Regions from separate parts of the Chryseobacterium sp. CBTAP 102 genome, predicted to be linked through region 2. Evidence: riboswitches for the same ligand, from Rfam matches in the RefSeq annotation. Region 2 holds a riboswitch; each other region holds the start of a gene.
The links. Region 2 has a riboswitch for cobalamin ahead of C8D70_RS12720 (T9SS type A sorting domain-containing protein). Riboswitches for the same ligand answer to the same signal wherever they lie in the genome.
Positions count from the first base shown of each region.

Region 1 (5,900 bases), on a different contig from region 2:
TTCCTACAGCCATCAGTACGAAGAATCCTCCTACGATATACTTGAATACATTCCAGACTCCGCTGCTTGCATTGTTGATATATGGCTTGTTTTCGTTGTAGATTTCTCCGACCCTCTGAGTAGATTCATTGGCAAATTGTACCAATTTGTTAGACTCATTCTTAAGATTGTCGAAGTTCATAGGCTTTCCCTGCATTTTCAGGAAATCTGCTGCTGTTTCAGCTTTTGGAAGTACGATCCAAAGGATTACATATAAAAGACCTATTAATGAAGAGGAAATGGCTGCTGTGAAAATTCCTAATACGAAGATTCCCAGCCAGATTGCTCTCATGGTAGTAATATCCATTCCTACATATTGAGCTAAACCTGCACAGACTCCTGCTACTTTTTGTTTTTCCGGATCACGGAACAGCTGCTTTTTATCGGTATAATGAGTCCCTGAATTATTGTTTCTGGCAGATGTTTTTTCAGAATAATAAGCTTCTTCCTGTTCTTCGATTTTTTCAGGGCTTCCGATCTGTGCGATTACCTTTTCTACATCGGTATCGTTAATCACTTCACGTTTTCCTAAAGAATCTTTGAAAATCTCCACCATTCTTATTTCTATGTCATGCATTACTTCATCAGCCTCAGAAGCATCCAGAGAGCTTCTCAGTGCGTTCAGGTAATCGCTGAGCTTTATATATGCGTGTTCTTCTATGGTAAAAGAAAAACCTGCGAGTCCTATTGAGAGTGTCTTGTTCATAGCTTTGTTTTTTAATTTTGTTGAGTGATTTGGTTTACTGAGGCTGTCAGTTCATTCCATGTATTGAGAAGTTCATCCAGGAAAAGTTTTCCTTTTTCTGTGATCTGATAATATTTTCTGGGTGGTCCTCCGGTAGATTCTTCCCATCTGTAAGAGAGAAACTCTCCGTTTTTAAGTCTTGTAAGAAGAGGGTAGAGGGTTCCTTCCACTACATCCAGTTTTCCTTTTTTCAGTTCGTCAATAAGATCAGAAACATACATTTCGCGGTTATTGATGAGACTTAGAATACAGAATTCCAGAATTCCTTTTCGCATTTGCGCTTTGGTATTTTCGGTATTCATCTTTGATAAGTTTTGTTAATTAGTTATATAATTTTCGAAGTTCGGAACCTAGCTAGTTGTACCTATTTCGATTTTACATTACAAAGATATGTAATTAAAATGGTATTATGCAATACAAAGTAGTGAAATTTTTAAAATAAATTATTTAATATACTGATAATCAAATAAATAATTTTCGTTTAAAATTTATTGGAAATAGATTTGAATGAAAAATGGTGAAAAAAACACTTAAATTTTAAGTAAGAATGAAAGAAATGAAGAGAAAAGAAAAGTAACCAGCTATCATTCATTACTCATTATCTGATTTTGAGGTCCGTATCAGTATTCGTATTTTTGTTAGAAATAAAAACACCTAAATCATTTGTAAAAAGTAAATCTAAAAGTACTTACAAAAGAAAAGATAAATAATAAACGGGTAACCACAGGGTATGCTCTTCAGAACAATATAACAGAGAAAAGTAAAATGAAAATTCAGAAAGAGATCAATTTTATTCTTGCAGTGGATGCACTTAAAAATGTACAGCGAAGAAATTATAATGCAGATGATTCCCGAAGAGAGAATACGGCGGAACATTCCTGGCAGATTATCATTCTTGCCCAGATCCTTTATCCGTATGCTAAAAACCGTGCAGATATTGATTTATTAAGGGTGATAAGAATGCTTTCCATTCATGATCTTGTGGAGATTGAAGCGGGAGATACTTTTATTTTTGATGAAAAAGCAATGGTAGGAAAATTTGAAAGAGAGAAAGCTTCAGCCCAAAAAATCTTTGGAATTCTGGATGAGCCTTTACGTACAGAATTTTTTAACCTGTGGCTTGAGTTTGAAGAAGAGACAACACCGGATGCTATTTTTGCCTGCGGGATCGACAGGATTATGCCGTTTATTTTAAATTCCCATACTACAGGAAAGAGCTGGACGGAAGCAGGAGTAACAGAAAAACAAATCCGAAATATGCTTGAAAATGCTATCAGCAGAGCATCGGATGAAATGGGAGAGGCTTTTGAACTTCTTTTAAACAGAAGTCTGGAAACGGAAAAAGTGTTGAAATAATAAAAAAAAAGACACTGTCCGGTTATTGATTGGGCAGTGTCTTTTTTTATGGATATCTCATGAATTTTTATGAGGCCAGCAATAAATAGTTATCAGGGTTTAATAAAACTCCCTGCTGCGAATAAAATCCAGCCATACTGTTCCATACATAAAACCTCATTTCAAAATTCCTGTAAGTAGTTTCCAGTTTAAATTTCACCTGTTTTCCGTCTTTGGACCACACCGGGTTTTTCACGGTAATTATTGTATTACCGGTTTCTTTTCCATCTACATATTCGAATAATCTCAGTTGAAGAGTCTGTGTTTTTTTCATAGGCTCCGTGAATTGTACCACTATATTGTTGAGATCAGCTTTTTCAAAATCTTTGTTATTGGCATTCACAACGGATGGCTGAGAAATTTTGTTTCCTATTTTCTTCGTCCATTTTAATAATGGGACATATAATTTTTCCAGCTTCTTTTCCTTTTTATAAAGCTCTGCAACCTTTTCAGAAAACAGGGTCTGTGCAATAAATCCACGTCGGATATTCACTTTGTGATAGATCGCAGAAAGGCTGTCTGTTTTTTCCTTTGGAAATTTTTCTTTGATAAATAAATCGTAAACAGCCCATGTCATATATTCATTGAATGAACTGATACCCGGATATCCTGACTTCTTATCCCATTTCGCCAGACTGAAGCTTTCCGTTATCTCCTTTGAATACTGATCTGAAACAGGATTAACATAACCATGATCTATTTCTGAAAATACGGTGTGATTATCCAGAAGTCTTCGGGCAATATTATTTTTTAAATTTCCAAGGATAAGATCTTGTCCGATATCAGGGAAGTCAACGGTTAATGAACTGTTGATGTCTCTATGGCAATTCTGTCCGCCTACCAGAGGAGAAATGGCGATAACATATTTCTTATCTCCTTCATTGGCTGGTCTTGCTGCTATTTTATCCAAAAAAGCATAGGTGTCATTGATGTAATAATACTCTTTGTAGTTCGAGATGATGGTATTATAAAACTGCTGATGATTTTTATAAAAGGTTCTATAATTCGATTTCTTCACAAAATCATTAATTAGTTCCAGGTTTTCATCTACTTCTTTGGGACCAAATGAATTGAATGGGAAATCTCTTTTAAGTAAACCACTTTCATCAAAAGAAAATGCATAGAAATCGGTTCGAAAACCTAAGAATTTTTTCCAGTCTTTTCTGGAATAGTTTACTTTTTTTAATAGGGGATGATCTTTTACAGGCTCAAAATAAGACATGATTTCATCATAATACGGAGGGATTTTCTGGACGTCATATGGATCTGTTTTACCGTATTCTGTGAGTGCTAAAATGATATTTCCCAATTCATAACTTTCCGGGAGTTCAATTTTGACGTCTTTTTGTGCTGTTAGTGATACTGAAAGGATGAGTGTAATGATTAAAATAATTTTTTTCATGTAATATTAGTTCTTCTATAGTTTTAGGAAAAGGGTAAAAAATTTCCTGAGGCCTAAATTAAAGAAAACCTGAATGAATTCCAATCATTATCGTCAATACGTAAATAGATTGTTTTGAATGGAAAAATTTCGGGCGGCCAAAGGCCGCCCGAAATTTATTTATAGTATCTGAATTGGTTTTTTGAATTCATCGATGGCTACAAAAGTAAAATCACCTACAATAGCTTTTTCTCTTTCATAGGAATACATCTGTTCAGTGTAAATTTCAACATTCACTTTCATACTGGTTTTTCCCACGTATGAAACTTTCCCGATCAGTTCCACAATGGTTCCGGCAGGAATAGGTTTTTTGAAATCAATCTTATCACTGCTTACGGTTACCACTCTTTTTCTGGCAAAACGGGTTGCTGTGATAAAAGCTACTTCATCCATCAGCTGCATGGCTGTACCTCCGAAAAGAGTGTCATAATGATTGGTAGTGTTAGGGAAAACCGCTTTAAAGATTCTGGTTTCGGATGCTTCAATTCTTTCTTCTGTAGTCATATATCATTATTAATTAAAGCGATAAGAAATGATTGGAAACAACAGAATAATGACAGGAACTTACAGAATTCCTGAAACAATCCATCAGATCAATACAACTTCAAATCGCGAAAGTTACATGTTTAAGAAAAAGGCAGGTCTCCTGACTTGTAACATCATTTATCTCCTTCCCATACCTCGCACAGTGGATCTTTGATAAAGACTTCAGTTACTTACAGTTGCGCGACAGTCCGTGATTTTCACACGGTTCCCTTTTAATCTGCAGTGATGCAGAACCAATTTCTGTGATGAATAAGCGTAAAAACTTTTCGAATGCAAAAATAATGAATTTATTCCGGATTATGATAAATAATCTGGCTGATTACTCTTCCTTTCTTAATTGTCCACAGGGTAGTATATCTGTTTTCTCCTGAACCATTGATCATATAAAGAAAAATATTATCATTGTCAAGAGATGTTACTCCTACTTTCTCAAAATCCATGGTAGGCTGGAACATATTTTTGATAGCTTCTCTTACAAAAACAGATCCTCTTCCGGGCTGCTGCACTCTGATGGATTTGATTTCGGTCATTCCTTCAGGAAGGTCATTTCCAATTCCCCACGGTTTTACTTTATCAATGGTAAGAATCTTTCCATCCGCATCTTTTTCCTTTTTACGGTATCCTGCATTGGAAGGATAAATATCAATCACCACTTTGCTTCTTTGGGCAGTAGGGATTTTAGGATCCGAATTGTCGGTGAAAATAAGGGATCTTCCATTTTTAGATTTAGATGGAGTATAGGCGGGAAGCTGGTCCACATATGCAATACGCCCTTTATTCACCATACCTTCTTTATCAAGAGTTTCATACCGTACAAAAGGCTTGTCGTCATCCTGTTTTTCCGGATATTTGATCCAGATCCATTCTGTTTCTCCCGGAGCCGGTTTTACATAAACAAATACATCTCCTTTGCGCATACGGATCTTGTCTACAATTTTTCGGTAATCGTCTTTATGTACACGTACGTTAGCATATCCTTCCTCAGCTTTTACCACTCCAAAAGGAACTTTTGTCTGTGCCTTTACAAAGGTTATAGATAAGATACTGATAGCGGATAAATAGAATGCTTTGTTTATGAAAGTCATCATGAAATTTTTTTGATCTTCCAAATATATAAATTAAATGCTTTTCGGAAGATAATTATACCGCTGCAGTTCACTTAAATCTTGTATTTGTTTCAGATGACCGTCTGAAAGCAGAAATATACGTTCAGAAATATCCAGAACATCTTTAAAATTATGATCAGAAATAATGAAACCTTTATGTGCTGACTCCCGCAGTATATTTTTCTTTAATTCTTCAGTAACCTTTGGAGAAAGACTATGGAATGGCTCGTCCAGTAAAATAAAATGGGCTTCAGAATAAATAATCATCAGGGTTTCAATAATTCTCTGTTCACCTTTAGAAAGGTTTTTAGGTTTTTCATGGAGGAAAGGCTGTATGAATTCTGAAGTAAAAAGTAGTTCAGTATTCTTTTGATTGCAAAAAAGAGGAATCAGGTTTTTGATTTTTACATACCTGGGTAAAAAGAGATCCTGTGGTAAGTAAGCAATTCTGTTTTTTCTATCGGAAATGGTTTTCAAAATGGTATGATCATATCTTATAAACTGCGTATTACCATGTTCAATCCCGAAGATAATTTTTAGAAGCGTTGATTTTCCGCTACCATTTCTGCCTAATAACCCTGTAATTTGCCCTGTTTCACATCCTATATAAATATCCTGCAGAATTTTT
Region 1 covers NZ_QICX01000003.1:148,772-154,671, reverse strand. Annotated here, with positions in the region: gene C8D70_RS05965 (PspC domain-containing protein) at 1-745, opposite strand, end outside; gene C8D70_RS05960 (PadR family transcriptional regulator) at 757-1,086, opposite strand; gene C8D70_RS05955 (HD domain-containing protein) at 1,550-2,140, shown strand; gene C8D70_RS05950 (DUF4932 domain-containing protein) at 2,208-3,581, opposite strand; gene C8D70_RS05945 (acyl-CoA thioesterase) at 3,741-4,124, opposite strand; cobalamin riboswitch at 4,239-4,419, opposite strand; gene C8D70_RS05940 (hypothetical protein) at 4,454-5,254, opposite strand; gene C8D70_RS05935 (ATP-binding cassette domain-containing protein) at 5,285-5,900, opposite strand, start outside.
Region 1: it holds a riboswitch for cobalamin, as region 2 does, so the genes downstream of both, C8D70_RS05945 (acyl-CoA thioesterase) here and C8D70_RS12720 (T9SS type A sorting domain-containing protein) in region 2, are expected to answer to the same signal.

Region 2 (5,900 bases):
ATGAAAAAACACCCAGTTTTGTAGTTTCTGCCAGCAAACAGATCTGGAAGGATTTCTCTACAGGAAAAGGTGGTACAGCCATCTCTTTCCTTATGGAAATTGAGAACTTTACTTATCCTGAGGCACTTCGCCACGCTGCAAAAAAATATGGAATTGAAATTGAAGAAGACCAGCGTGAAATTTCTGAAGAAGCAAAAAATGCACAGACTGAAAAAGATCTGCTGTATAAAATCCATGAAGTAGCGAATACTTATTTTCAGGAGATTCTTTGGGATGATCAGGAAGGCAGAAGCATAGGTCTTTCTTATTTCAAAGAGAGAGAACTCCGGGATGATATTATTAAAAAGTTCCAGCTGGGATATTCTCCCGAGAAGAAGAATGCTTTTACAGCTTATGCACTGGAAAAAGGATATAATAAAGAAATTCTTGAGAAATCCGGACTTTCTATATTTCCGGAAAATACACCTGCTGGTGTTGACCGTTTCAGAGAAAGGGTCATTTTCCCTATTCACAGTTTTTCAGGAAGGGTTTTAGGTTTTGGGGCAAGAATCCTGAAGAACAATGTCAAAACAGCAAAATATCTCAATTCACCGGAAACAGAGATCTACCATAAATCCAATGTTCTTTATGGATTAAACCAGAGTAAACAAGCGATTTCAAGAAAGAATGCCTGTCTTTTGGTGGAAGGATATATGGATGTGATTTCACTTCATATGTCCGGGATCGAAAACGTAGTGGCAAGTTCCGGAACGTCTTTGACAACAGAACAAATCAAACTTATTAAGAGACTTACGGAAAATGTAACGATTCTTTTTGACGGTGATAATGCAGGTATCAAAGCCAGTTTCCGAAGTATTGATATGTTACTGACTGAGGGAATGAACATCCGTGTTCTGCTTTTCCCTGACGGAGATGACCCGGATTCCTTTGCCAGAAAACATCCGCAGGAGTATGTTGAAAAATACATCGAAAATGAAGCGATGGATTTCATCGACTTTAAGGCGGAAATTCTTCTGAGGGATATCGGGAATGATCCTATTAAAAAGGCTGAAGCGATCAGAGATATTGTAAAATCTGTTTCTTTTGTACAGAATGCCCTGAAAAGAGAGGTTTACCTTAAAGAGGTTTCCAACAAATTCGGACTTTCGGAGCAAAGCTTGTTTAATGAGCTGGATGTTCAGAAGCAGATCACGCAAAATCAGACCCATCATGTTCAGCAGCAGAAGGAAAAAGCAGCTCCAAAGATGGAGATTGTTCCTTTGGATAAGGAAAAAGAAGATCCTTTTCTGTATGATGTACTGTTCATGGAAAACAAACTGGTAGATCATATGCTGATGTTCGGAGATATTATTCTGAAAAGAAAAAACGAACAGAATGAAGAATATGAGATAACTGTTATTGAAGAAATCCTTCATCATTTCGAAGAGGAGCAGTATACATTTTTAGTCAGAGAAAATGAAATTATTATCAATCAGGTGAGGGAAGGGATTCAAAAAGATGAACTCAGAAGTGGAAACTTTTTTGTATCTTTTATGGACGAAGAAATCACCACAAAGGTTGTAGATGCTCTGATCCCGCTGGATGAGCTTGAAAACTGGGCTTCCAGAAATATTTACCCTCCCAATTATGGTGATAAATTGGCAGATCAGATTCAGGGAGATGTTCTGTTACATAAATACAGATATATTGATTATCTGATCAGGGAAACAGCCAAAGAACTTGATCAGTACAGCAGTACAGATGAAGTAAAGTATTATGAGCTGATCAAAAAAATCACTTTACTGAAGCAGGCTTCCATACGGTTGAGCAATATCATCGAATATTCGCCTATCAAAGGGATTTATGTAGATAGAAAAAGATAATTTGAAGTCAGATTTTTTTGATGTTCTGTGACAAAAAGTCCTATAAAATTTTAGGAATAAATATTGTAATTTAAACTTCGAGAATATTTTAAAAATAATACATAATAGAAATATGGACATTAAAAAGGAATTCAGAGATTTCTCTGTAAAACATTTAGGAAACAACGGTTTGGTTACCGATCAGTATATGGGAATGTATGGCCCAACGAATCTTACTCCGTACATCATGGAAGAGAGAAGATTAAACGTTGCCCAGATGGACGTTTTCTCCCGTTTGATGATGGACAGAATTATCTTCCTGGGAACAGGTATTGATGATCAGGTTGCAAACATCGTTACGGCTCAGCTTTTATTCTTAGAAAGTGCTGATCCTTCAAAAGATATTCAGATCTATATCAACTCTCCTGGTGGTAGTGTTTATGCAGGTTTAGGTATTTATGACACTATGCAGATCATCAAGCCGGATGTAGCGACTATCTGTACAGGTATGGCTGCTTCCATGGGAGCTGTATTACTGGTTGCCGGAGAAAAAGGAAAGCGTTCTGCGCTTAAACATTCCAGAGTAATGATTCACCAGCCTTCAGGAGGTGCGCAGGGGGTCGCTTCTGATATGGAGATCAACTTGAGAGAGATGTTGAAACTGAAGCAGGAGCTTTATGAAATCATCGGCCATCACTCAGGACAAACATATGAGTGGGTAGAAAAATCATCTGACAGAGATTACTGGATGACTTCTGAAGAAGCTAAAGGCTACGGAATGGTAGATGAGGTTTTACAAAGATCTACTGAGAAAAAATAATTGATGGTAATATCATAAGAAAACCGCACCCATCTGGTGCGGTTTTTTTGTTGAATCAATTATGGATTTTGAACTGTATTCTTGATTATTCAGAAGGAATCTGTAATCCAGGCCAAACTCCAACTGAAGATGTAAAAATTCCCATCCTTTGGAAAGGTCGCGAAAATTCAAAGAATTTTTGACGGGGTGATTTTCCACATATCCTCATTAAAAAAGCGCCTTTTTAAAGGTACTTTTCTTTATTTCTTAACCATCTTATGTATCGTGGAACTATCATTGGTTTTAATCTCAACAAAATAAACACCTGTGTTTAAAGAATGAACATCAATCTTAGTAACCTGAGAAGTCATTATTTTCTGTCCTGTAGCTGAATAAATATTCACTTCTTTCAGTTTCTCAGCCGTTTCAATCTGAATGAAATTACTTGCCGGATTTGGATAAACACTGAATTTTTTCTTTGTAACAGAAGAAATCCCTAAAGTCAGCTGTGCCTCGGTGGGTGTAAATGGTCTTCTTTGCCCGAAACTTAATCCAAACCAATCCTTATTGCCCAGTTGAATCTGAGAAAGATTGGCTTTCGCTTGCCAGCTTGATAGGTCTTTTCCTTTATACAATTTCCAGCTGTCTGATCCGGAAGTATTTCCGGTAAAGGAATTTAATGATAGGGTAGTAATCTGATTATTCGCTGATGCAAAATTAAAATAGGAATCTTGAGCCTGGATCAATTGTAACGCCTGTTCAGCAGTGATGCTTCCGTTATATTTAATTCCATAAACAAAAGAATTGGCATTCCCGTTAGCATTATCAGTTCCGAAATCAATAACTATTAGGCTTTTATTACTTCCGCTTCCCACCCAGTTTGTAACCTGAGACGGAGTAAACCATGCAGAACTGTAGGCTGGAACGGGAGGAGAGGGAGGAATATCATAATGATCAAGGCCGTATGTAACCCCATACCATTTTCCGTCCACCAAAGGAGTATAACCTACCCCATTGTTCCAAGTCATGTTTGATGAGCTGGATCCAGACCATGTTATCCAGCTGTCATCAGTAGTGGATGTGTGATGATTATAATTCAGAATAGAAAGATATCCTGTAGGAATGTCAACCTGCATTTTGGATTCTGCTGCCACAATTGCATTGATAAGATCTTCCATCAAAAGGCCATCGCCATCAAAACGGTATCCCCATGCATAAGAATTGGGTGTGCTGTTGTCATTAAAGTCCGCAATGAAATATGCTTTTTTAGATCCGGTTCCTACCCAAAATTTAATGTCGTTTTCTGTGAATTGGGCCGATAATACCTGCATGCAAAGCAGTAAGAAAAAAAGATAAATTTTCCTCATGATATAATTAATTTAAAGTTTTATTCCCGAAACTTATCTTCAGAGTAGAAACAGTTGGTTCTCTGAAGTCAGTATTCTAAGGCAGGTCTCCTGGCTCACATCTTACAGCTTCCTTCCCGGATTTTAAGATCCAGTGGATTTTTGTGTGGTAAGTTTAAACAGTTTACAGTTGCGGGTACAGCTCAAGATTTGAATATCATTCTCACTTGATTCCCTATTAATGAACATTGTTCAGCCTTAAAACGCTGCAAATATATCATATAAATCTGTGAGTCCGTTTTGTGAATTATTATTTTTCAGATATTCTTAAAAATTTGATTTTCATATTGATTGTTTACTCAACCGGATTATTGAATTTTTATTTATAAATCTGTTGTTTTTGTGTTCACTTTCAAACTATTTTATCTGTTCTATTGTTAAAAAACAATTATCATTATATTCAAGATCAGTTTACAATCAATTTATACTTTCGCAGCCATAAAAGTAAATATGAAAAAATTGCTATTGTCTGCCGTAGTGCTGGCAGTATTGGCTTCATGTAAAAATGATGACGATACCACAATGATTAATCAGGATATTAATTATTCCAAACTGCCTCAGGAATTTCCATTTACAAAACTTGCTGCCATCAATGGAGTAGATGTGATAAACGGAGGATTTGGCTCCGGTGCAGCCGCTCACCCTACAAGAAAAGGTGAATTCTACGTCATTACGGATAGAGGTCCTAATACCGATTTCCAGAATGGTAAAAAGTTTCTTGCTCCTAATTTTACCCCAACCATTATGCATTTTAAAATCAATGCTGACGGAAATATAGAGGTAATTAAATATATTAAACTTAAAAATCCATACGGACAACCAATTACCGGACTTCCAAACCCTGTCGGAATGGGAAGTACTGGGGAAATTGCTTATGATGCTTCCGGCAATATTTTAGGGACAGATAAATATGGATTGGACAGTGAAAGTATTGTTGCTGCTGCTGATGGTACATTCTGGGTTTCCGATGAATATGGACCGCACATTGTGCATTACAATGCTGATGGAATGGAGATGGAGAGAATAAGCCCGATTGGGGTAGATACAGGACCAAGAAAATTACCTGCTGTTTTAGCCAAAAGAAGAGCCAACAGAGGAATGGAAGGACTTTGCATCACTCCGGATGGAAGAACGCTGGTAGGAACAATACAGTCAATGATGCTTGTCCCCAGCAAAGCATTGGCAACCAATACCACTTTAACGAGAATTGTCACTTTTGATATTATTACAGGGCAAACCAGACAGTTTTTATATAGACAGGACGGAGGTGCTTCTGATTCGGTGTGTGATATTACCGCATTAAGTAACAATGAATTCCTGGTGATTGAAAGAGACGGAAATTTCGGTTCTCAGGGAGGTATAAAAAAAGTATACAGAATAAACTTAAGCAATGCCAGTGATGTAAACGGAGCTGATATAAATGCTGTAGACGGAATGAAAATTAACGGTAAATCTTTAGAGCAATGCTCATGGGATGAAATTAGCAATGCCGGAATAAAGCCTGTTACCAAAACATTAGCCGTAGATCTGGTAGCAAAACTGGGCTACGAACACGATAAATTCGAGGGAATTGTTTATTTGGGAAATAATAAACTGGCTGTTTTCAATGATGATGACTTTGGAGTAGTAGATGATGGAAACGGAAATCCAAAAGCCAAAATTTTACCTAAGACAGGTAAAGTAGACAAAGGAACGATGTATGTAGTCGATATTCAATAATTGGATTTTTTTTAACGAAAAGCGGCGGGATCGAAGATCCCGCCGCTTTTTATTGTGAGCTAACCTTTCTCTTTTTAAAGAAAAATCTATATACTAAAAAAGTTTGTATCAGAACGTTTCCAATGAATATGAATA
Region 2 covers NZ_QICX01000008.1:71,505-77,404, forward strand. Annotated here, with positions in the region: gene dnaG (DNA primase) at 1-1,862, shown strand, start outside; gene clpP (ATP-dependent Clp endopeptidase proteolytic subunit ClpP) at 1,975-2,661, shown strand; gene C8D70_RS12720 (T9SS type A sorting domain-containing protein) at 2,901-4,007, opposite strand; cobalamin riboswitch at 4,070-4,262, opposite strand; gene C8D70_RS12725 (esterase-like activity of phytase family protein) at 4,497-5,765, shown strand.

Region 3 (5,900 bases), on a different contig from region 2:
TGTTCCAATTCCTGCAGTAAAGTTTTTCAGTAAAATACCGTTAGAGGCATTATAAACATTCACTTTACCATCTGTGCTATAATTTGCATCTGCAGCAAAAATTTTACCATCGATTACGTTGAATCCATATACATCCCCTACAGCTGTAGTAATAGGAGTTGTTGGAACTGTTGTAGATCCAACAGCCATTGTATATATCTTATTGGTGTCGGTGATAAAATAGAATCTGTCATTATCAGCTCTAAGCTTCTGAACTTTAGGTATAGCTGTCAAAGTGGTAGTTTCATAAGTACCGTTTGCCGTATTAATCTTATAGATAAATGAATTTGTATTGTCTGAAACCAGTACATAAGCATTTCCTTTATATGAGATAAGGTCTTTAATAATTCCTACGTTTGGAAGATTTACCGTATAACTTACCACATTTGTAGACGGATTCACAACGGTTACAGTATATCCTGTCGGAATTGGATTCCAGCTTGAGTCGTAACCCACACCGTCAGTCTGAACAACGATACTTCCGCTTGCTTCAACTACTTTTTCAGCAGCGTTTGTAAAATCAATACTTTTCACAAAGGAGTTATCCGAAATATTATAAATATTAAGTTTTCTTTTATGAGTATCAAAATTATTGTTGGTTACATAATATTGGTTTCCTGAAAAAGCAATATATCTTGCGCCATCCAGGTTAGCCGTTACAGTAGTCAGTTTCTTGAATGTATAACGGTCTACAATGTCAATCTTATTAGGAATATTACATACCAGATAAGCAAGGTTTCCATTGAATCCTATTGTCTGAAGGACTTTCCCCAGGTCTTCCTTATTATTACTCATTCCATAGATCTTATTAAATACTGTAGTAAGATCATTGCTTACAAAGGAAACTTCAGAAGTTGTAGTGGTAAAACCACCTTCATTGGAGATAAGCACTCCGGAGTCAAATCTAAGCGTTCCATCATCAGTACTTTCATAGCTGCTGTCTGTGCTGCATGAAACATTGAAAAGTAACATAGAAGCGAATGCAAGAGATAAAATTTTTCTAATATTCATATATAATTAATTTATTTTAAAAATTGATATTTAAAGTGAGACTATAATTTCGTTTAGGTAATGGATAAGAAAGCATGGTATAATAGGTTTCATTCAAAATATTATTTATTTTAAAACCTAGGGTATAATTTTTAAAGAAAGTTGTACTGACACCGGCATTCATCACAAAATATGGATCTAAGGCATCACTCTTGGTTTCATTAGAATCTGTATACGTTAATCCATTAAACATCCCTTGTACATACACCTTCACAAAGTCATACTGATAGTCTATGTTTCCAATAAATTTATGAAGAGGCACATACATAAGCTTCTTTTGAATATCAAGATCTGTTGACTTTGTATAAGAATATCCAAGATTAGATTTCAAAATATGTTTTCCAAGTTTTTTCTCAAATTCCAGTTGGGACTCCAGTCCATATGTTTCTACTCTATTGGTATTTGAAGCTCCATAATATCCGGCAGGAGTTCTTAACCATCGGATCATATCCCGGATATTCATGTAATAAGGAGTAACGGAAAGTTTAAAGTCTCCTATTTTAAAGTGGTTTCTTAATTCAAATTGGTAAGAAGTTTCCGGTTTTAAATTCATATTACCTCCCTGAGCCCAATACAAATCATTAAATGATGGTGCTCTGAAGTTTCTTGAAAAATTGAATTCAACATCATACCATTTTACAATATCCCATTTTCCTGAAAAAGAAAGCAGAACAGGAGAGCTGATATCTTCTACAAAATCTTTCTTGATTCCTGCTTCAAAACGCAAATCTTTCGTTGGAAAATAACGCAGTAATCCTGCAATAGATCCTGCACTTCTGTTAATATTTCCAATTCCTGAACTACCTGCTCCATTCCCTTTATTAATTTGAAATTCGCCGATAATATTAACATTCCACTTTGAATTCAGAAAATAATTAAAATCATTTTTCAGAATATAATTCTTCCCTACCCCTCCGCTGGTTTCAGCACCGTTAATATTACCAAAGTACTGAAAATTTTCCTCTGTATAGGCTGTTTTGAATGAGTTACTAAATTTTATGGTACTCCAATCCCAGGAAAGTAAACTTCGGGTATTCTGAGTTTCATATTTTGTTTTGTTTTCCAAATCTCCAAAATGAACAGGATAATGTTGTTGCCCATTAAAAAATTCTGATATCCAGGAAATCTGATGATGCGGAGCAATTTTATAGGCTGTTGCTATATTGATATTCGTATTATAATATTGTCCGTTATCATTACTGTAAGTTTTTCTTTTATCCACCTCAACCTGATAATCATTTTTACTTATTGAGTGATTGCCAGAAACTTTAAAAGTGAACTTATCATTACTGTAAGAACCTTTTACAAAATTATTATAGGTATTAAAAGAAGCGGCTTCTGAAAATAATGAACCATGGAAACCTTTATTAAAATCAAGGGTATTATTCAGGTGAATACTTCCCCCGATAGCACCACTTCCATAGATTACACTTCCACCACCAGCTTTTATACCAATCTGATCATAGCCGAACAAAGCAATATTATTGATATCTCCTTGTCCTAAAAAATTAGAATTGATATTAATTCCGTTCCATAAAAATGCAGTCTGCTGGGCGGTAGTTCCTCTGAAAGAAGGGGAAGAAACAGCACCACGCCCGTTTTCTTTGATATAAACCTGTGACTGAAATCTCAGGAGTTCTGAAAGGTTACTGGAGTTTTTCCCGGCCTCTTCTGCCGAAATTGTTTTTACGGGATGAAAAAGCTTCACCCTGTTCATCTGGTTGTCGAAGACATAAATAGTGTCAATGGTTTTCTCTTGTCCAAAAAGAAAACAGCCATAAGATGAAAAAAGCAGTACTAAAGATCTTTTTATATCCATTCCTTTTTACTTTTCCTCCGAAAGCAATATGTTTTTATAATTACAACTCTGGCAGGTCTCCTGACTTTCGCATTCTGCACCTTCCCGTTATATACAGTGGTTTTTTGCAGAAACTTTTGTTGCGATTTACAGTTGCGGGGACAGTCCGGGAGTTACACCCGATTCCCTTTTCATTCCAAAATACTGGAAACCAAAATTTTTGCAAAGATAGTTTTTTATGTGTATATGCCAAAAAATAGGGATTAGAAACAGATAGTATCTTTTAAGACCGGGAAATCCTTTCTCAGGAAAACGCCAGATTCAAAATTTGATGGGAAATGAATAATAAAATAGCTGCTTCCAGTTGAAAGCAGCTATATATCATGAAATAACGTTTAATTAATTATTTACCAATAACTTCGGTAATCGGGTTTCCTACATTTCCGCTTGGGAACTGAATTTTCAATAGAGAAGATACTGTTGGAGCAATATCTGTCATATGATATTCCTTATTGCTTTCTCCCTGTTTTACTCCCCATCCCATAAAGATCAACGGAATATGAGAATCGTAAGAATTCCATACGCTGTGTGTAGTTCCTGTTTTAGAATATGGCGGAAGCATAGAGTCATGAGAAATTAACTGGATATCTCCACTTCTCTGTCTGTTGATTCCATTAATAATTCTTTGTTTGATTGGCTCCGGAATGCTTGACTCCTGAACTTTGTCTACAGAAACAGCATATAAAACGGCAGGATCTTTCTCAATTTCTTTTACAGCAAAGTTTCTTACATCATCCAGCTCAAGCTTATTGTCTGCCAATACTTTTCTGTCGAAATAAACCTGGTAGTTATCAATGGCATTAACCAGTTTATCTGCCCCAAATTTCTCTTTCAGTTTCTGGTTCAGATTCTTTTCCGCATCTTCTCCGAAGAAACCTGTCGGGATTTTATGTTCTTTAAGGAATCCCACAGAATGTGCTCCACCATGGTCGGCAGAAAGGAAAACGGTATACTCTCCTTTTCCTACCTTTGAATCAAGATACTTGAAAAATTCAGCTAGATCCTGATCTAATCTGATATAAACATCTTCCACTTCAATAGAATTCGGTCCGAATTTATGGCCTGCATAATCTGTAGATGCCAGGTTGATGGCTAAAAAGTCTGTGATATTATCTCCACCCAGTTTTTCACCTTCTACAGAAGCTTCTGCCAGTTTCAATGTCAATGTATTTCCGAAAGGCGTATAACGGATGTTATCTTTTTTAGTCTGATAGTCTTTTGCTAAATTACTGTAAGGGAAAGTAGGTGTTTTTGCACTTCCCAGCAACCCTTCCCAGGGAGAATTGTCCGGTGCACTTTCTGTATATTCATTGATTGGAAGTAAAGTATTCCAGCCATTGGCTACTAATTTTTCAGGAAGATTCTGAGAATTGAATGATTTTACCCATTGCGGAAGATCATTCATATACCATGTACTGGTAATGAAATTCCCTGTACTGTCATCAAACCAGAAAGCTCCGTTTGGAGTATGTCCTGCTGGAAGAATGGAAGCACGGTCTTTCAAGGAAACCCCCACTACTTTTCCCTGGAAATTTGTTGCCAGTCTCAATTCGTCAGTTACTGTGGTAGACCAAAGATTTTTAGGAGAGTGGCTTCCCGTTTTTATATTGGCAGTTCCTACCGGCTGAACGCTGTCATCTGCAGTACAATAAACTCCTTTACCCGTTTCTTTATCCGTCCAGTCGTTTCCTGCAATCCCGTGAATTGCCGGTACAGATCCCGTATAGATACATGTATGTCCCAAAGCCGTAATGGTAGGAACATAAGGAATATGTACATTATTTAAAGAATATCCTGTATTCAAAAGTCTTTTGAAACCATCATTTCCATATTTACCATAAAAACGGTATAAATAGTCCCAACGCATCTGGTCTACTACCAGACCCACAACTAATTTGGGTCTTTCAAGTTGGGTATTTCTGTTCTTCTGTGCATTGATTGTAACTACGGAGAATAAAGTAGCTGCCGCAATTGAAATGTTCCTAAGCATCCAAGTAAATTTTATTGGTGACAAATTTAAGGGTTTTGAAAGTTTTGGAGTGTGAAATTTTATTTAAATTTGATTATTGTACAATTATCAACCAATCTTTTATGATTTTAGGTGTATACTGGTATTTCAAATTCCCGGATCATTTATATGACTTTCAGTTTTTCAAATTCTATCCGGGACTTGGAGGGCACGCCGATACCCCAGCTGAATTGACCGCCAGAATACAGGTGGAAAATACAGATGATTTTGTCCATCAGCTGGAATCGCTAAAATCAGGTTCCAAAAGAACATATTTACACCTGAATATCGATGAAAATCAAATCGTCATCAATATCGATGACTATATGCTTTTTGATTTCCACTTTCAGTTTGCATTAGAAATAGAAAACCTATTAATTCGGGAAAATGCTTTATCCGTGGGTTTCAGCATTCCTTTTACCATTCAGTCCACCAAAATTTTTGCTCCGGAAAGGGAAGAATTCAAAAATATAGAACACCGTTTCATTCAGATGGTGGGTTCTGACTTCAAAAAAAGTAATGCAGAAAATTATGCTGCCAGAATTGATTGCAATCTTCCTTTACCATACAAACAGAGGCTTATTGATGACTTAGTATCGATATGTAGAGAGGAAAACATCCATGTATTTTACTATAATGATTTCGATTGTAAAGATCATTGTAACCTGATGCTCTTTTTCACCAATGGCCGACAGAGAAAAGATTCTTTTCAGAAGGTTGACATCAATTCATTTGGGAGTAAAGTAAGACAACTTACCCAGAAATACCCTCTTCATTTCGGTCATTTCGGAAGCTTTAAAGAGTATCCTTTACTCGGGCCTCATATAGAACTGATGATAGACGAAGAATATATTATAAATAAGAAGTAAAAACCATTTAAATTCAATCATATGATCAAATTTAAGTATGTCATTCTCTATGTAGAAGATGTAGAACAGTCTATGA
Region 3 covers NZ_QICX01000003.1:326,358-332,257, forward strand. Annotated here, with positions in the region: gene C8D70_RS06675 (hypothetical protein) at 1-1,050, opposite strand, end outside; gene C8D70_RS06680 (TonB-dependent receptor plug domain-containing protein) at 1,067-2,908, opposite strand; cobalamin riboswitch at 2,941-3,118, opposite strand; gene pafA (alkaline phosphatase PafA) at 3,291-4,937, opposite strand; gene C8D70_RS06690 (hypothetical protein) at 5,039-5,824, shown strand; gene C8D70_RS06695 (VOC family protein) at 5,846-5,900, shown strand, end outside.
Region 3: it holds a riboswitch for cobalamin, as region 2 does, so the genes downstream of both, C8D70_RS06680 (TonB-dependent receptor plug domain-containing protein) here and C8D70_RS12720 (T9SS type A sorting domain-containing protein) in region 2, are expected to answer to the same signal.

Region 4 (5,900 bases), on a different contig from region 2:
TTATTTCTGTCGTAGGCCACCATAATAATTCCCGGTTCACAAGATCCTGAACGCTGATCCGCGGCATCATTTCCAAAGAATGCATTTCCCAGTACTTTAAAATCACGTCCGTTTAAATTGGGAATCGTATGATCAAAACCGAACACTACATATCCGCCATATCCTCCCAGGCTGATCATCGTAGAATTACCTCCCACTAAAGATTCATTGGCTTTCTGAAGCATATTCGCTGTGGTATTTCCAGGTAGATATTCCGGGATTTCGTTCATAAACTGTCCTACGGCAGGACGGAACTCCAATACTTTAGAAATATATTTACTGTAAGGTGTTTTTTCCTTGGTTACGATTATTTTAGAATGAAAAACCTGCTCGCTTCCATTATTGTTAATCTTTAAAGTCAAAGGATAAGCATCTGCAGTAGGACTGATGAACTCAAGTTCTGAACTTTGAGAAATAATAGAATCGTTGATGCTCCATGTAACCGATCCTGAAGCATTGGTAGGAATACTCAACACCTTTAAACGTTCAATGGTATAGGAATCATCAAGGCCTTTAAAGGTAAATTCCTCTTCATCATCGTGTTTACAGGCGATCACTCCTAAAAGGAAAAAGGATAAAAGTCCGGTTTTTAAATCAGTAAATGTATTTCTGTTCATGTCTTAAAGTTGGGTTATTTGTATAAAAAAGCGAAGTGGGCAGGGATATTTCCGCCTTCTGTTTTCCATTTAAAGTGTCCGTTTTTATCAAAGCAATACACAAATCCCATGGATACATAATTTCTGGCATCTGTGATGTAGATATCTTCTGTGATGGGATTTACGGCAATCCCATAAGGAGTTTTAATAGCGGTTTCATATTCTTTGTCAAAAATTCTGTTGGTGATAATCTCTTCTGTTTTTACATCAATGATCCCAAATGTTTTTTTGTAGCTGTGGGTATTGTAATTGAACTCATTTCCATAGAAATAGAGTTTATCATTCACAATTGTCATTTCACTTACGGAGAGATGAAAATCTTTTTTCACAGTTCCTGTGGCTGCATCTATCAAATAAAGGCTGGAAGGAACGTTATAATAATCTCCTCTTGAGGTTACGTACAAATCACCGTAATTGTCTTTTTTAATGTGATGAAGATTAATCGCTACATTTATTTTTTTGAGTTCTGTAAAAGTATTCAGATCAATTACCGAAACCGTATTGTCATAATCGGGAGCTTTATATCCTCCGGAGTTGGCCACAAACAACTGATTACCCACAATTTCCATTTCTTCCGGCTGATATCCTACTACCACTTCACGCTGAATGGAAAGAGAAGTGGTATCAATTTCCACTACTTTTCCTTTAGGAGCCTTGGGATTAATGGCTACAGGGCCGGCATAGCTGCTGGCATAAGCTTTCCCATTTTTAAAAGCTAGATATCTGCAGTTTTGCAATGGAATAGAAGTAATACGTTTCGCCGTTTTGGCATCCAGCACTTCAATTTTATTGGAAACATTGACAACGATATAGAGTTTGCTTCCGTACACTTTAATATCATTTCCTACATCTCCCAGTTCTTTTACCACATTCGGATTGATTTCTGCGTAAATATTCCGGTAATAAGTTCCTTTGGTGTAATCAAAAAAATCCAGGGTACATTTATTACTGCCCATATTCCCTTCATTCAGCATATAGAAGCCCTTTATGGATGTATTTTCTGAGGGAAGTCCTTCTACCACTTCCTGACGGACAATAATATCATCTGTACGACATGAGGTAAGAAAAGCTAATACCAGAAATAAAAAATAAAAGTTTAGTTTTCTCATAAGGTGAAGTTTAGAATAAGTTTAAAGTTTCTTCCGGGCATCGGATAATTGATGACCACATCATAGTATTGATTGAAAATATTATTCGCCTCAAGGCTTACTTTGAATTGATGATTGGCCCAGTTGAATTTTTTCTGAACAGACAGATCGTGAGTATACCAGGGCTGCACATAATTGTATTGAATATTATCCTGATTCACATCATATCTTTCTCCCACATACATTGTACTGTAATTGAAACTCCAGTCTTTATAATCTGCCATCAGACTGAAAGACCCACTGTGCCATGGCGTGTAAGGTATCTGATTACGGTAAAAGGTATCTTCCGGATCGCTGATATCTCTTGCACTTTGGTACGTATAAGAAAGCAAAGGTCGAAGGGTTACTTTTCCCAGCTGAAGTTCAGTATGTACATTTACATCGGCTCCAATTATTTCAACCAATCCAAGGTTCATCATCAGCCAGCGGAACATACTTCCGTTTGGAGCGGCTACAATTTTATCCTGTACTTTATTGTAGTAACCGTCTACTTTAGCATAAAAAGTTTTAAAGAAACGGTTGTTATAATTCTTCTGATAAGTAAATCCTACGTCATACTGATTGGTAAATTCCGGTTTCAGGTAAGTATTTCCGATATTGGTATAATACAGATCATTGAAGGTTGGAAGCCGGAAAATCCTTTTATAGAATGCTCTGAGGGTAAGCTCCGGAATGATCTCCGGCTGATAGCTCATAAATACGGCAGGTGTCCACTCTCTGGCATCTCCCGGTCTTTTGTTTTTTCTTACTTCCTCAAATGTAAAGGTTCCTAAAAGGCTTCCCAGAATTTTAAACCTGTTCCACTGATAGGTTGTTGCCAATGCTACCAATGTTGTGTAACGCGTAGGATAAGAAAAGTTATCCAGATTGGCATCCAGATTATTGTACTGAAAATCTCCACTCAGGCTGATATCCCAATTGGGCGTAATAGAATAGATATTGGATGAGGAAAGGTAGAGTTCCCGCTGGATATAGGTATTATCGGTATGAATAATAGACTGCGAACGAACCGTATCCATAAAATGGGTATAATCATAAGCAAATTTTGCTTTCAGCTGGGTTTCAAATTTCGGGAACAGTTTTTTTCTCAGATTGGCCTGTACGAAATAATTTTCATCAGATAGTCTCGCTCCCCTTCCTCCAAAACGGCCATTCACAATAGGTGCCGGCATTCCACGGTCTGAAATATAACCGTAACCACGGATATTCCAGCTTCCGTTATTCAAAGTTCCGTTGAGAGAGGTTTCAAAACGTTTTGCTTTGATGTCTGAATCCTGTCTTTTCGCAATGGTATCATAGGCCTGCTGTCCATCAGGATATTTCTTGGCATATCGAAATCTATAAATTCCGTCACTCTGCATAAATTCTCCACTGAAGCTGGCAGAAACCCTGTCTGAAATCTTCTGTTCCAATCGGAATGAAGGGTTGAAAAGATCAATAGACGCACTTTTAGCTCTTATAACGAGATTGGTTTTCCTATTTCCTTTAAATACAGGTGTTTTAGGCTGTAAATAAATAGAACCCGAAGATCCGAAGTCTTTTGCCGGTTGGAAAATCTCACTTTTCTGTCCGTTATACAATGATATTTCTTCCAGATCATCCAAGGAATATCTTCCCAAATCCACCAGTCCGTTTTGGGCATTACCCAGTTGAATTCCATCATAGAAAACCCCTACATGCTGACTTCCCATACTTCGGATATTAATGGTTTTCAAACCACCTAATCCTCCATAATCTTTGATCTGAACTCCTGAAAAGTACCGCAGTGCATCTGCAACAGAATGACTGTTCAATCTTTCCAGCTGCTCGCCCTGTAAGGTTTGTGCCGGAAGGATTTCTTTAAAATTCTTTTTGTATAGATTGATTCCTTTAATGGTCTCTTCCTGAAGACTGTCTTTTTTCCTGGTTTGAGAAGACAAAAATTGAGATGTGATCACAAGTATGGTGAAAACAGCTTTATAAATTGCAGAAGTAGTTAGTTTTGCCGCCATTAGCTCATTTAGGGTAATGAAGACGCTAATGGGTATAAGAATACAACGACAAAGCACAGCGGTCACTGCACAGAATCATTGATGTCCTAAGCTTTATTCCACGAAAGCGTCAAACGATTATTTTCTGGCAGGTCTTCTGACTTACTCCATTTTTGAAATCCTTCCCATTAAAAAAACAGTGGATATATTCTTCAAAAACTTTGGTGCGGAGCTTACAGCAGCGGGTCTGTTCCGGATTCTCACCGGATTCCCTTTTAAGAGCTTTTTACGGCTCACCAAATCCCGGCAAAGATAAATAATTATTCCTAATCCCCAATTAAAATCATGATTGATAAACAATTAAAGCTCCCGAAGGAGCTTTAACATGGTTTTATGGAGGGTGTTTGCCCTAAATTCCAATATTCAGGAAAATACTGAATCTTGATTTGGCTTCAATATCTCCTCCTGCCAGATGAGTATACATGGGAAGCATAATTTCACTTCCCAGGCTCAGCTTTTTATAAGAAGCTTCAAATCCCAGTTTTCCGTACAAAGCGCTCCCGGCAGTGTTAGGCAATGCTTCATCAAATTGCTTATTCTGGGCATATACTTCTCCCTGAACTCCCGTTTTTACAGAAAAAACAGACTTTTCATTTCCTGCAACCTGATAAAAACCTGTTGCAGCATAATTCCACTGGTTTCCAAAACGGTAATTTTTCTTATTCTCTGTTTTGATTGTATAATCTGTGTTAACCAATACGGCAACTTTATTTTTCTGAAATTTATAATTCAAAGCCGCCTGATAATCCCAGCTTCCGGTTCCCAGCTGAAAACTTGGATTGACACCGGATGTTCCTTTTTCATCAAATTTCCCTAAAGGAATTTTCAAGCCCAAACCTCCGCTCAGATGATGGAAATTATCTTTGGAACTCATCAGCTGGTAAATTCCCATCAGATTAAGATCCCCTATTCCATTGATTTTAATATCTCCCTGCATGGTTTTCTTTTCATGGAAATGGAATGGCAGACTTGCGTAAACACTCAGTTTCTTAGTCAGTGGAATTTTTCCCCAAAGCTGCAGGGTATTAAAATACTGATCCTGCGTAAGATCTTTTACAAATAAGTTTTCTTTGGCTTTGTAATGCTGGGCAAAGTATTTGATTCCGACAAACTGTGGATTCAGCAAAGATTCAAAGCCGGAAGAGCCGTTTCCTGCCGCACAGCCACAGGCATCACAATCATCATCAAAATTGAATCTGCTAAAGGTTTCCGGGGCAATATATGCACTGTCTATAATGGTCTTCGCCTGATACTGACTCAACAGGATCAAACTTATGATTACTATAATCTTCTTCATGTTTCTATAAATTATTCTGCAAATTTTGGATTGGATATAAAACTCTTATCTGATAGTGTTTTCAGAAAAGCTATAATATACTGTTTATCCTGACCCGTCATGGGAATACCAGTATGCCCATTCTGTTTTAAAAGAGGATCAAGATTTGGATGATTTTCAACATTGTCTGAATAGAAATTAAGTACCGCCTCTAAGCTGTAAAATCTTCCGTCATGCATATAAGGTGCGGTATATTCTACATTTCTTAAGCTGGGAACTCTGAATTTCATGTTGTCATTCCAATCTAAAGTAACCCTGTATCTTCCTCTGTCATCGAACTGGGCGTTATAATACATTCCTGTATTTCGGTAGCTCTCATCGGTAAATAATTCTCCTGAATGACATGATGCACATTTATTCTGGAAAAGGGACATTCCCTGTGTTTCTTCAGCGGTAAAAGATACTTTTCCTTTCATCATCTGATCATATTTGGAATCTGCCGATATCATTGTTGCCATAAACTGAGAAATAGCCTTAAGAATACGGTCTCCAGTGATCTTTTCATCACCAAATGCTGCTTTAAACATTTTTTTGTAATTCGCATCACTATTCAGTTTTCCTACTGCTTCAGGAAGAGAGCTGTCCATTTCAAAATCTGTAGTAATAGGAACCAGAGATCTTTCATCCAGATTATGACTTACCCCGTCCCATGTATAATTTTTGAGAAAAGCCATATTCTGAATAGGTGGTG
Region 4 covers NZ_QICX01000002.1:136,066-141,965, forward strand. Annotated here, with positions in the region: gene C8D70_RS03985 (cell surface protein) at 1-656, opposite strand, end outside; gene C8D70_RS03990 (YncE family protein) at 671-1,804, opposite strand; gene C8D70_RS03995 (TonB-dependent receptor plug domain-containing protein) at 1,801-3,834, opposite strand; cobalamin riboswitch at 3,943-4,129, opposite strand; gene C8D70_RS04000 (transporter) at 4,223-5,170, opposite strand; gene C8D70_RS04005 (cytochrome c peroxidase) at 5,182-5,900, opposite strand, start outside.
Region 4: it holds a riboswitch for cobalamin, as region 2 does, so the genes downstream of both, C8D70_RS03995 (TonB-dependent receptor plug domain-containing protein) here and C8D70_RS12720 (T9SS type A sorting domain-containing protein) in region 2, are expected to answer to the same signal.